Linked DNA regions of Lichenihabitans psoromatis. The protein of the gene in region 2 interacts with the protein of the main gene of each other region in a pairwise test. Links are inferred from orthologs where the notes say so. Each region holds a gene or a part of one and is shown on either strand. Other genes may lie near its edges.

Region 1 (5,359 bases), 1.3 Mb from region 2 along the record:
CGGATCGAAGTACTCGATGCTGAGGCGATCGAGAGGGGCGCGGGCGATCTCGGGACCATTCTGCTCGATTGCGTGGAGGGCGGAGCATCTGTCTCCTTCATGGAGGGCTTGAGCTCGCATGAGGCGGAGGCCGTCTATCGTGAAACAGCCGACGACGTCCTCGCTGGCCACCGCCTGGTTCTTGGCGGCTATATCGGGGAGGCGTTACGCGGGACCGTCCAGGTCATTCTCGCAACGCCGCAGAATCAGCCTCATCGGGCCGAATTGTCGCGTTTGCTGGTGCACCGATCGGCAAGATGGCGCGGCCTTGGTCGGGCTCTTGTGTTGCGGGCGGAGCGCGAGGCGGCGGCGCGCGGCAAGACGCTGATGTGTCTCGATACGACGTCGGGAAGTTTAGCCGAGCGGCTTTATGCTGGCCTCGGGTATCAGCGGGTTGGTGTCATCCCCGGCTATGCGCTGCACCCGAACGGCATTCCGTCCGATGCCGTCTTCTTCTGGAAAAATCTCCCGGCGCAGGAGGCACTTTCGGCGATGTGAGGGTGCTTTCCGGTTAACCCCGGGCCACGTCACGGTCATCGATTTTGCGACCTTGCGCGCATCGCAAGCGTTAGCGGCACCATACCCATCCGCATGATCCCGCGTTAGGATGTCGCCATGTCAATGGTCTCGCTCCGTCCGTCATCCGCCGCCCGTGATTCGCTGGCGCTCGATCGCGTCGCGCTCGAGGGTGCGATCGCGGCGCTTTATGCCGACGCCGAGGCGCCGCGCGAGGGCATCCGAAAGTCGGTCGTGGAACTCTTCCGGACCGCCCTGACGAGTGGGCGGGCCGCGATCACGGAGAGGTTCCTCGAAGAGGGCGGCGGTCTTCACTGCGCGCGCCGTCTCGCGGCTCTGCAGGACGAGATCATCCAGGCGATCCACGCCTATGTGCTGCGCCACGTCTACCCACTCGACAAGCCGACGGATGCGGAGCGCCTGTGTGTCGTCGCGGTCGGCGGCTACGGCCGGGGGACACTGGCGCCGGGTTCGGACATCGATCTGCTGTTTCTGCTTCCCTACAAGCAGACCGCCTGGGGCGAGAGCGTCGTCGAGGCCATCCTCTACGTCTTGTGGGACTTGCGCCAAAAGGTGGGGCACGCAACCCGGTCGGTGGATGAGTGCATCCGGCAGGCGAAGGCCGACATGACGATTCGCACCTCGTTGATCGAGGCGCGCTGGATCGAGGGCGACAAAGCATTGTTCGCCGACCTGCAAACTCGGTTCGACAAGGAGGTCGTTCAAAAGACCGCCCGCGAATTCGTCGCCGCCAAACTTGCCGAACGCGAGGTGCGGATCAACCGCGCCGGTGTGTCGCGTTACGTCGTCGAGCCCAACGTGAAGGAAGGCAAAGGCGGCCTGCGCGACCTCAACACCTTGTTCTGGATCGCCCATTACGTCTACCGCGTCTCCGACAGCGAGGATCTGGTCGCGGCCGGCCTCTTCACTCGGCATGAGTTCAAGCTCTTTCGGCGCTGCGAGGAGTTTCTGTGGCGGGTGCGCTGTCACCTGCATCTGCTGGCCGGGCGAGCCGAGGAGCGCCTCAGCTTCGATTATCAACGCGTCATCGCCGAGCGGCTCGGCTACGGCTCACACAACGGCTTGTCGGCCGTCGAACGCTTCATGAAACACTATTTTCTGATCGCCAAGGACGTCGGCGATCTCACCGCCATCGTCTGCGCGGCGATGGAGGAGAAGGAAGCCAAGCCTCCCGCGACGCTCAACCGCCTGATGGGGACGCTGCTGCGAAAGATCCGTACGATCCCCGGCAGCGATACCTTCGCGATCGAGGTCGATCGCATCACGGTCGCGCATAAAGATGCGTTCGAGCGGGATCCTGTGAATTTGATCCGGCTGTTCTGGGCCTCCGACCATTACGCTTTGCCGATCCATCCTGACGCCACGCGCCTCGTGACGCTGTCGCTTCGCCGGATCGACGCCAAAGTCCGGCACGACCCGGAAGCCAACCGGCTCTTCATGGATATTTTGACATCGCGCAATTCGCCCGAGATCGTGCTGCGCCGGATGAACGAGGCGGGCGTCCTTCGCCGCTTCATCCCGGAATTCGGCCGTGTCGTCGCGATGATGCAGTTCAACATGTACCATCATTATACGGTGGACGAGCACCTGTTGCGGGCTGTCGGCAACCTGTCGGAGATCGACGGCGGCCGCACCAAGGAGGACCACCCGCTCGCCAATGAGCTGATGCCGACCGTCGCGGCTCGGCGCGCCCTCTATGTCGCGGTGTTCCTGCACGATGTCGCCAAAGGCCGCGAGCAGGATCATTCGACGGCGGGCGCCGAGCTTGCTCGCACGATCGGGCCGCGGTTCGGCCTCAGCGAAACCGAGACTGACCTCGTCGCGTGGCTGATCGCGCACCACCTCGTGATGTCCAATACGGCCCAGAGCCGCGACCTCGCGGACCGACGCACGATCGAGACATTCGCCGAGATCGTGCAGACGACCGAACAGTTGAAATGCCTTTTGATCCTGACGATCTGCGACATTCGGGCGGTTGGGCCCGGGGTCTGGAACGGCTGGAAGGGTCAATTGCTCCGGACCCTCTATTACGAGACCGAGCGGTTGATCGTCGGCCAGTCGCAGCCGATCGCCTGGGGCGAGCGCCTGGCAACGTCCCATAGCGAGTTGCGGGCAGCGTTGCCGACGTGGTCGGAAGAGGAATTAAACGCCTATGTGGGTCGGCATTATCCGCCCTATTGGCTGCGGGTGGATCTGCCCAGCAAGGTCCGCCATGCCGAATTGCTGCGCTCGGTCGCGGGCCAATCCGCGCCTTTGGTGATCAAGATCGAGACCGACGCGTTCCGCGCCATCACCGAATTGACGTTGGTGACGACAGATCATCCGCGCCTTCTCTCGATCATCGCCGGGGCCTGTGCGACCGCCGGCGCCAATATCGTCGATGCCCAGATCTTCACGACGACTGACGGCTTGGCGCTCGACACGTTTTCGGTGTCGCGCGCGTTCGAGCAGGATGCCGACGAGGAGCGGCGCGCCGGCCGTATCGCAAATGCGATTTCGCGGACCCTGCGTGGCGAAATTCGCTTGTCCGACGCGATCGCGGCGAAGGCCGGCCCGCCCAAGGGCCGCGATACGACCTTTCCGATCGAACCCGAGGTCATCGTCGACAATCAGGCCTCGAATCGGCATACCGTGCTTCAGGTGAGCGGCATCGACCGCCCGGCGCTGCTCTACGATCTCACCATCTCGATCGCGCGGCTGAACTTGAACATTGCCTCGGCGCATGTGGCGACCTTTGGCGAAAAGGCGGTCGACACCTTCTACGTGACCGACCTCACCGGCGCCAAGATCCTCGACGCCAATCGGCAGACGCTGATCCGCCGAACGTTATCGGGCATCTTCGGTGCGCCGGAGCGCGCCGTTCAGCCCCGGCCTGCGCCCGAGGTGGTCGGCCCATCCACATAGAATCTTGATTTTTACAGGGCCGCATCTGATATGCGCGGACGAGTGAACGTGAAATAGAGTGAATGATGATTGATCCGAATGCCGATCCGATCGACCCCGTCGATGACGCCGCTGCTCAACATGATGAGCGCGCGCAGACCCAGGGTGCCGCAGGGGAGCCCGATCCGTTCGTCGTCCTCGAAAACCTGACGGCCGAAAACGCGACCCTGAAGGACAAGGTTTTGCGGACCATGGCCGAGATGGAAAATGTGCGTCGCCGCACCGATAAGGAGGTGGCGGACAGCAAGCTTTACGGCGTCTCGAATTTCGCCCGCGAGATGCTGGCGGTCGCCGATAATCTTCACCGCGCTATCGCTAGCCTGCCGGCGGAGGCTCGCGCGGGGTCGGAAGCGGTCAAGACCCTGGTCGAAGGCGTCGAACTGACCGAGCGTGATCTGCTGTCCCGGCTTGCCCGCTTTAACGTTCGGCCGATCGAGCCGGAAGGCAAGAAGTTCGACCCGAATCTACACGAGGTTCTGTTCGAGGTGCCGGATGAGAGCATGCCGTCCGGAACCGTGAAGCAGGTCGTCGAGACCGGGTATACGATCGGCGACCGCGTGTTGCGGGCCGCTAAGGTCGGCGTGTCGCGCGGCGGCCCCAAGGTCAACTGACCCCATCGATCACATCGGAGCGAATCATGAGCGAGCCCGACGACCTTCTGTTCACGGTCGATCAGATCGCGACCGTGAGCACGGCGATGCGGGTGGCGCTCGGGTTGCCTCCGAAACACGTCGATGTGGCACATTTCGTTGCGATGATCTCGGACGAGATCGAGCATTTGCGTGCCGCCGGCTGGGACGATGCCGGCATTGCGGATTTCGTCCGCGAGACAACCGGCGAGCCGCTCCGGCAAGAGGCGCTGGCTGAGTTCTACGTGAAGCCGGAGCATCGCGGGCGGCGCTGAGCCCGCGTGCCTCATTCCATCGGTTTGGCGTTCAGCGCATCGGCGAGCCGCATCTTGGCCGAACCGGGTTTCAGCGGTTTTTGCTGGCTTTCATGCGGCGCCCATCCTGATAGCCAGACGAGCTCGAACGTCGCCCGAACGCGGCCGTCCGGGTCGCTGAACCGCTCCGCATAGATGGCGGCAGCCCGCAGCAGGAGAGACCGTGACATCGGCTTCCGGCTTCGCTCGACCATGGCGTTGGTGGCCCCCATGGCCCGAAGATCGTCCAGCAAGCCGAACATCGAGCTGTAGCGCACCGTCAGCGGTTCGCTATCGGTGACCGGCAGCGCCAGCGCGGCGCGCTGCATGAGGCTGCCAAGATCACGAAGATCGGAAAAAGGCGCGACGCGTGGACTGGCCCCGCCGGTGAGTTCGATTTCGGCTTGCGTCAGCGCGGCTCGGAGTTCGGTTAGGCTTTGGCCCCCCATCAGGCAGGCGATGACGAGACCGTCGGGCTTCAGCGCACGGCGGATCTGCACCAGAGCGCCGGGCAGGTCGTTGACGGCATGCAAGGCCAGCACCGACATGATGAGATCGAACCGCTCCGGCCCGAACGGCAGCAGTTCTTCGTCGCCGACGACCGTGAGCCAGCGTGGATCGGCGGCTTCGGCGATCCGCGCCGAACGCACGAGACGGGCCTCGGGCAGGGCGCCAGCAAGTCGGTCGGCCAGCGCCGGGGAGCCCGTCCCAAGGTCGAGAATATCGCGAAATTGCCGCTGCACCGGAGCCAGCCGGTCGACAGCATCCTCGGCTGCGCGGTCGAGCAGGAAGTCCCCGCCGCCGGAACGCGACCGCGCGAGGCGATGTCGCAGAAGCGGTCGATCGAAGATCGTGGGGGCCGAGAAGGGGGTCTGTGCCATCTCGGACGTTATGGCGCGAGGCGACGTCGGTTGAAAG
Region 2 (7,969 bases):
TATGTCGATGCGATCGTGCGTGTCTATAATCTCGAGGGGCGGCGCGACAACAAATACAAAGCGCGCATCAAGATCCTGGTTCACGAGAAGGGCCTGGAGCCGATGCGCGAGGCCGTCGAGGCCGAGTTCGCGCGCCGTCCAGATCATCCACTGACGTTGCCGCAAGCCGACATCGACGCCATCACGGCTTATTTCGCCTTGCCGCCGCTCGAGTCGCGCACCGCCGACGCACCCGCGACCGCCAAGCGGCGCGCAGCAGATGCGCGTTTTGCGGCCTTCGTCGACACCAATGTCACGCCCCATAAGGTGCCGGGCTACGGCATCGTGACGATCTCGCTAAAGCCGATCGGCGGCATTCCGGGGGACGCGACGGCGGAGCAGATGGAAGCCGTTGCCGATCTTGCCAATTGGCATTCCTATGACGAATTGCGGGTCACGCATGAGCAGAATCTCGTGTTGCCGCATGTCGCTCTCGACGATCTCCCGGTGATCTACGATGCCTTACAGGCCGTTGGTCTCGCGACCCCGAATGTCGGCTTGGTGACCGATATCATCGCCTGCCCCGGTCTCGATTATTGCGCGCTGGCGACGGCCCGCTCGATCCCTGTGGCGCAACGGATTTCGGAGCGGTTCGGCGAAGGCGCTCGCGCCATCGAGGTTGGTGATCTCAAGATCAAGATCTCGGGCTGCATCAATGCTTGCGGCCATCACCACGTCGGCCACATCGGCATTCTTGGTCTTGAGCGCAAAGGCGTCGAAACCTACCAGATCACGCTTGGCGGGACCGCCGACGAGACATGTTCGCTGGGTGATCTGACCGGCCCAGGCTTTTCGTCCGAGGACGTGGTCGATGCCGTCGAGACGGTGGTCGACACTTATCTTGGGCTGCGGCACGACAAATCCGAGACGTTCCTGACGGCGTTCCGCCGCGTCGGCATGGCTCCCTTTAAGCAAGCGCTCTACGAAAAAGACACGGGCGCAGGAATCTAGTCCCATGGGCGTTTTGGACGTCAGTCTTTTCGGCGACTACACGGCTGCGTCACGGTTCGAGGAGCGTTTCGTCGCTCTCGACGCGCGCGCAGTCCTGCGGCTCGCGATCCAGGACCTGTATCCCGGCCGCATCGCATTGGTGTCGAGCTTTGGGGCGGACTCGGCTGTCTTGCTCCATATGGTCTCGACCATCGACACGGCGACGCCGGTCATTTTCGTCGATACGGGTCACTTATTCCCCGAGACTCTGGCTTATCGGGACGAACTCGTGGCCTTGCTCGGCCTCACCAACGTCCAGGCCTTTTCACCAACGCCCGAGGATATCGCCGCCTTCGACCCCGAGACGTTCTTGTGGTCGACCAACCCCGACCAATGTTGCGAAGTCCGCAAGGTGATGCCGCTAGGCCGCGCCGTCGACGGCTTCGACGCCTGGATCACGGGCCGCAAGCGGTTTCAAAGCGACACGCGGGCCGCGCTGCCGCTGTTCGAGGCCGAAGGCACACGGACGAAGATCAACCCACTCGCGAGTTGGTCGGCCACCCGCATCCTCTCCTATCTCGACGCGCATGATTTGCCCCGGCATCGGCTCGTCGCCAAGAACTACCTGTCGATCGGCTGCATTCCGTGCACCTCACCGGTGAAGCCGGGCGAAGACGCGCGAGCCGGCCGTTGGCGGGGTAAGTCCAAAACCGAATGCGGCATCCACCTCGGGGTCGTCAGTGGCGGGGCGGGGATCTGATGGCTTTATACAAAAACGGCGCCTTCATCGACAATCAGTGGCAAGCCGCGTCTGCGGATCTCCCTGCCCCGCAAGGCGCGCGCCTCATCTTCGGCTTGGCGCAGTGGAAGGCCGTACGCGACACGTTGCAGGGTGCCAATCAACCGGTCGGTCTTGTGCTGGAAGCCGGCGAGATGATCGACGACATCATCCAAGACCTGCCTCGCTTTTGGGTCATCGCTCTTGCGTTCCCGAAGTTCGGCGATGGTCGTGCCTTCTCGAAAGCCGCGCTCCTGCGTGAGCACGGTTTCGAGGGTGAGTTGCGCGCTGTCGGAGACGTGTTGTGGGATCAGTTGCAACTGATGGCCCGATGCGGCTTCGATGCTTTCGAGATCGACAACGAGCCTACCCTGAAGGCGATCCGCAGCGGCAAAAGCCCGTTCATGACCACGTTTGGACAGCCTGGGTTCGGACCCGAAACGCGGGACGGAACGCCGCGCGCCTGGACACGACGCGCGCTTTGACCGACGCGCAGGTTCTCGATCGCGACGGTGGTGACCAAGGCTCCGATGGCGACGCAACGCTGACGCTCCGGGTCGTCGACCATGCGGGCTTTGAGCACCGGGTGGAGGCTCTCGAGGGCTGGCGCGTCATGGAGATTATACGTGACTGGGATCTCGGGATCAAAGCCGAATGCGGGGGCGCCTGTGCCTGCGCGACCTGCCATGTTTATGTCGATCCGGACTGGTCCGCCGTCCTCATCCCGCCCACCGATGAAGAGATGGATAAGCTTGACGAGGCGCCGCATGTCGAGCCGAACTCCCGCCTCTCCTGCCAGATCTTGATGCGTCCCGATCTCGACGGTCTTAAGGTCACGCTTGCGCCAGGGTCGGAACCGGACTGACGCCGAGGATGACAGGCGGTCCGGCGATCTGACACAATCCTCGTTTAGAAGGTCGATGCGGCGGCTCGGCCGATGCCTTTCGACAGGATGATTCATGAGCGATGACCCGACGAACTCTTCGGCCACAGACGGCGGCCGCCGCGCCTTCCTGAAAACCAGCCTGGCGCTTGGATTCGCACTGGCGGTGCAGCCGGTTTCGGCCCAGACCATCACGACCTCCTCCGATGGTTTGGTGGCCGGCGAGGTTCAGGTGCCTTCGCTCGGGGTCGACATCCCGGCCTATCGGGCGATGCCGTCCGGCCCCGGCCCATTTCCGGTCATGCTGGTGATCCAGGAAATCTTCGGGGTTCACGAACACATCAAGGATGTCTGCCGCCGCTTCGCCAAGCTCGGCTATTACGCGATTGCGCCGGAACTCTACGCCCGCCAGGGTGATCCGAGCACTGCCGACATCCAAAAGATCGTCACCGAGATTGTCCCGAACGTGCCGGACGCCCAGGTGATGGCGGACCTTGACAACACGGTGGCGTTCGCCAAGGCAAGCGGCGGCGGCGACACCGCGCGCCTTGGCGCGACCGGCTTCTGCTGGGGGGGCCGCATCATCTGGCTCTATGCCGCGCACAAAAAGGACCTGAAAGCGGCCGTCGCCTTCTACGGCATCCTTGGTGGGAAGGCTTCGCCGACATCGACCCTCAAGCCGCAAAACCCGCTCGACATCGTGAGTACGATCAAGACGCCGGTGCTGGGACTGTATGGCGGCAAGGACGACAACATCCCCGCAGCTCTCATCGAGCAGATGCGGGCTGGGCTGAGCCGGGCCAAGAGCCCCGCCGAGATCGTGGTCTATCCCGATACGCCGCACGGGTTTTTCGCCGATTATCGCCCAAGCTATCACAAGGCGGCCGCAGAGGATGCTTGGGCCCGCGCACAAGGCTGGTTCAAACAATATGGCGTCGTCTGAAGGCCGAGAGCCTCGATCAGGCGCTCGGCAGCAGCGGCACCGCGATGCCACACGCCTGCAAGATCAACACGACGTTGAGCAGCAGCACCACGACGGTCGCGGCGATGGCGGCGTAGCCGACCAGTCTGCCGGTCGCGAACCGCCCCATGATGTCGACGCGGCGCGTGAAGATCACGAGCGCGATCATGGGGATCGGAAGCGCGAAACTCAGGACGACCTGGCTGTAGACCAAGGCATCGGTGACGTTCACGCCGATCGCCACGACCACGAAGGCCGGCACCATGGTGATAAGCCGGCGGATCGCGACCGGGATCGACACGCGAACGAAGCCTTGCATGATCATCTGGCCCGCCATCGTGCCGACCACCGAACTCGAAATACCCGACGCGATGAGCGACACCAGGAAGATGACGGCGGCAGCCGAACCCAGGAGCGGCGTCAACGTCCGATAGGCTGTCTCGATCTCGGCGACATCGCTATGGCCGGCGTGAAATGCACTCGAGGCCATGATGACCATCGCCATGTTGACGAGGCCGGCGAAGGTCAGAGCCACAACAACTTCTCGATTGGAAAACCGCAGCAGCTTGGCGCGGTCGCCATCGTTGAGGACATTGGTGCGGTGCTGGGTCAGGCCGGAATGAAGATAGATCGCGTGGGGCATCACGGTCGCACCGACGATCCCGACCGCGATCGTCAGCGCGCTGCCGTCAAGCTGCGGGACGACGGCATGAAACCCGACCGCTGCCCAATCGACGGGTGCAAGAAACATTTCGATGAGATAGCAGAGCCCGATCACGGTCACGAGCGAGCCGATACAAAGCTCGAGCGGGCGAAACCCACGTCGCTCGATCATGAGAATCGCATAGGTCAGAATGGCCGTGATGATCATCCCGACCAGAAGCGGAATGTGGAACAGCAGCGACAGGCCGATGGCACCACCGACGAATTCAGCCAGATCGGTCGCCATCGCGGCGATCTCGCTGATGCCCCACATGCCCCATACCGCGCGTTTGGAAAAATGATCGCGGCAGAGCTCGGCCAAGTTGCGGCCGGTGACGATCCCGAGCCGGGCCGACAAGGCCTGGAACAACATCGCGATGATGTTCGCCACAACCACGACCCACAAAAGCTGGTAGCCATATTTGGCACCCGCCTGGATGTTGGTCGCGAAATTGCCGGGGTCCATATAGGCGATCGAGGCGATCACAGCCGGGCCGACGAACGGCATGATCGCGCGCAGTCCGCCGCGGCGACCATCCAGCACGTCACGAATGGCCGATCTCGTTCGATCCGTCATCGTCGCAGGTATCTCGGTGGCGAGAAGACGTCCCAAAAACATCGCTCCAAATCTTAGCCTTGGCTAAGTCGAATGTTGTGGCGAGCTGTGTTAATGTCAAGGCAGAATTCGGATCGGATCGAGTTTTGCAGCAAGCCGCCAAAAGAGTCGCACCCGCTTTGGCGGTTTTGGAACAAGCCGAGGGCTTTCGCGTCACCCGCGAAGCGCGTCGCAATGCGCTGACCGAGGATTATGTCGAGATGATCGCGGCGCTCATTGCCGATAAAGGCGAGGCAAGGTCAATCGATCTCGCCTGCCGCTTCGGTGTCACGCAAGCCACCGTGGCCAAGACAGTGTCTCGCCTGAAACGAGAAGGCTTCGTGCTGGCGCAGCGGTATGGCGATCTGCATCTCACACCCGCCGGCATCGCGCTCGCGGATCAGGCACGGATCCGGCACCAGATCGTGGTCAATTTCCTGAAGACCATCGGTGTATCGGCCGAGGTCGCCGAACGAGATGCCGAAGGCATCGAACATCATGTCAGCGACGAGACACTGAAAGCTTTCGAACGACTGACCCGCTGATCCATCTCAGGCGGCGCGTTGCTCCTGCAGCGGAATGAGGCCGGCCGGCGAAAAGCTGACCGTGACGGTCGCACCACGCTCGGGCGGCGGCGAAGCGGGCGAATTGAACGTGTCCAGCACGACCCAGTTTTCACCGAAGCGCACCCGAATGCGGACGACGGCGCCCAGAAAGCTCACGTCCTCGATCTGGCCCGTGAGGTTGTTGGCTCCCCCCTCGGCGCGACCGATCACGATCGCTTCTGGCCGCAGCGCCAGCGTGCAAACGGCACCCGCATCGCCATCGACCAACTGACCCAGCTTGACCTCCTGCCCGTCGATGGACACGCGGGCCTGCGAGGCATCGATGACGCGGCCCGACAGAACATTGAGGGTTCCGACGAACGAAGCGACAAACCGCGTTTTCGGGTGATTGTAGATATCGAACGGCGTGCCAAGTTGTTCGACGCGCCCCTCGCTCAATACGACGATGCGATCGGACATCGACAGGGCTTCTTCCTGGTCGTGGGTCACGAAAATCGTCGTGATCCCGAGGGCGCGCTGCAGCGACCGGATCTCCTCCCGCAAGGACACGCGGATCTTGGCATCGAGTGCCGAGAGCGGCTCGTCGAGCAGCAGGAGTTGCGGCTTGGTCGCGATGGCGCGCGCCAAGGCGACACGCTGCTGCTGGCCACCCGACAGTTGATAGGGATAGCGATCGGCCAGTTGCGGCAGTTTGATGAGGTCAAGCATTTCGCCGACCCGCGTCTTGATCTCGGCCGCGGGTTTCTTGGCGACTTTGAGCCCGAACGCCACGTTCTGCGCCACGGTCATGTTTGGAAACAGGGCATAGGATTGGAACACCATGCCGACGTCGCGCTCGTTCGGCGGCAGATGCGTGATATCTTTTCCCGCAACCTTGATGGTGCCATGCGAGGGGGTTTCGAACCCGGCGATCATCCGGAGGCAGGTGGTCTTGCCGCAGCCGCTCGGGCCGAGGAACGAGACGAACTCGCCGCGCTCGACCGAGATCTCGAAATTCTTGACCACCTGATTGGTCCCGTAGGATTTCCGCAGGCCGTCGATTTCAAGAAACTTCATCGGAGAGCCTCGCTCGAGGGATTGTACGATCAGGATGTCGCAAGGGTTCGGTCGCGGGCAAAGAGTTGGATCAGGCCCATACAGGCCCAGGTGACCAAGAAGGCAATGATGGCCAGGGCCGATGGTTCGTAGGCGCGGTTGGCCCCGACCAACTGGAGGTAGGGACCGAACGCAGGCCGATCGAGCAGGCTTGCCAGCGTGAATTCGCCAATCACGATCGCGAAAGTCAGAAAAGCCCCGCTGAGGATGGCGGATCGGATATTCGGAAAGATCACCCGAAACAGGATCGTCGGCCAGCGCGCGCCGAGAATCTGTGCGGCCTCGGTCAAGCGCCGCACGTCGATGGTTCGAAGTCCCGTGTCGACGGCGCGATACATGTAAGGGAGCGCCAGCGTGACATAGCCGAAGGTCAGCAGCACGTTGGTGCTGGTGGGGTTCGCGGTCATCGGCAGCCAGGACGACGAGTTATACATCCGGAGATAACCGAAGACGAGCACGATGGCCGGGATCACGAGGGGCAGCAGCGTGATGAATTCGACGTAGGGACGCAGACGCGGCAGACGTAATTGGAGCCAATAGGCGGTCGGCACCACCAGCATCACGCCCACGACGATCGTGGCGACCGCGACGATCGTCGAATAGAGGAACGTCGCCTGGAAGCGCGGGTCCGAAAAGACGATGCGATAGGCCTCGAAACTATATTGGCCACGCTTGATCCGCAGCGAGAACTCGAACGTCGCGATGAGCGGGATGATGAAATAGCTCGCGCCGATCAGCAGGGCGATCCAGGCGCCGATCCTTTCGCTCTTCACTGCAGCCACCTTTCGCTGCGGGTCCGCAAGACGATATAGGCCGCGTTCGAGAGGCCGGTGATCAGGATCATGCCGAGCGCCAGCGCATAGCCGAGGTTCTGGTCATGCAGCACGTCGCCGCGAATTTGCGCGTAAAGCAGGATCGTGACGATGTTGAGCGAACTCCCGGTCAAGCCGTAAGCGGTCGCGATCGCCCCGAACGAATTAGCGAAGAGCAGGAGTGTCGTGCCGAGCAGGCTCGGCCACAGGATCGGCAACGCGATATGGGTCCAATATTGCCGCCGTGTTGCGCCGAGGATCGAGGAGGCCTCCCGCCACTCGGTCTTCAGACCATCGAGCGCTGGCGTCAAAATCAGAACCATCAGCGGGATTTGAAAATAGAGATAGGTGAGCGCCAGCCCCCAAAAGCTCAGGATATTGAACCCCGACCGATAGATGTTGATGTCGAAGGCTTGGCTCAGGAAAGCCGTGACGAGACCCGTACGCCCGAGCGTGGCGAGAAACGCAAAGGCGAGCGGTAGTCCGGCGAAATTCGAGGCGACGCCACAAAATGTCATCAGCGTCGGACGCAGCCATTTCGGCAGGCCGCCGAGTACGACAGCCCAAGCCAGCATGAAGCCGAGAAGCGCTCCGCCTAGCGCCGAGGC

Evidence for each region.
Region 1: the proteins of EY713_RS14340 (region 2) and grpE interact in binary tests that used the Escherichia coli proteins (3 or more experiments, as listed by UniProt). The link is inferred for Lichenihabitans psoromatis from one-to-one orthologs.

What each region holds. Positions count from the first base shown.
Region 1 is NZ_CP036515.1:4,354,541-4,359,899, reverse strand. What follows is about bases 2,518-5,336. They hold grpE (nucleotide exchange factor GrpE), read left to right. Parts: upstream 2,518-3,542; coding sequence 3,543-4,130; downstream 4,131-5,336. Other genes in these bases: EY713_RS20385 (methyltransferase domain-containing protein), read right to left, coding at 4,435-5,322; EY713_RS20390 (hypothetical protein), read left to right, coding at 4,157-4,423; EY713_RS20400 ([protein-PII] uridylyltransferase), read left to right, coding at 2,518-3,480. Outside these bases: EY713_RS20405 (GNAT family N-acetyltransferase), read left to right, coding at 1-537; more of EY713_RS20400, read left to right, coding at 655-2,517. UniProt on the Escherichia coli protein: Participates actively in the response to hyperosmotic and heat shock by preventing the aggregation of stress-denatured proteins, in association with DnaK and GrpE. It is the nucleotide exchange factor for DnaK and may function as a thermosensor.
Region 2 is NZ_CP036515.1:3,086,520-3,094,488, reverse strand. What follows is about bases 2,731-5,706. They hold EY713_RS14340 (Nramp family divalent metal transporter), read right to left. Parts: upstream 4,871-5,706; coding sequence 3,590-4,870; downstream 2,731-3,589. Other genes in these bases: EY713_RS14330 (ABC transporter ATP-binding protein), read right to left, coding at 5,440-5,706; mntR (manganese-binding transcriptional regulator MntR), read left to right, coding at 4,996-5,433; EY713_RS14345 (dienelactone hydrolase family protein), read left to right, coding at 2,731-3,573. In the rest of the region: EY713_RS14365 (nitrite/sulfite reductase), read left to right, coding at 1-990; EY713_RS14360 (phosphoadenylyl-sulfate reductase), read left to right, coding at 995-1,729; EY713_RS14355 (DUF934 domain-containing protein), read left to right, coding at 1,729-2,232; EY713_RS14350 (2Fe-2S iron-sulfur cluster-binding protein), read left to right, coding at 2,292-2,612; more of EY713_RS14345, read left to right, coding at 2,707-2,730; more of EY713_RS14330, read right to left, coding at 5,707-6,510; EY713_RS14325 (ABC transporter permease), read right to left, coding at 6,540-7,322; EY713_RS14320 (ABC transporter permease), read right to left, coding at 7,319-7,969. UniProt on the Escherichia coli protein: H(+)-stimulated, divalent metal cation uptake system. Involved in manganese and iron uptake. Can also transport cadmium, cobalt, zinc and to a lesser extent nickel and copper. Involved in response to reactive oxygen.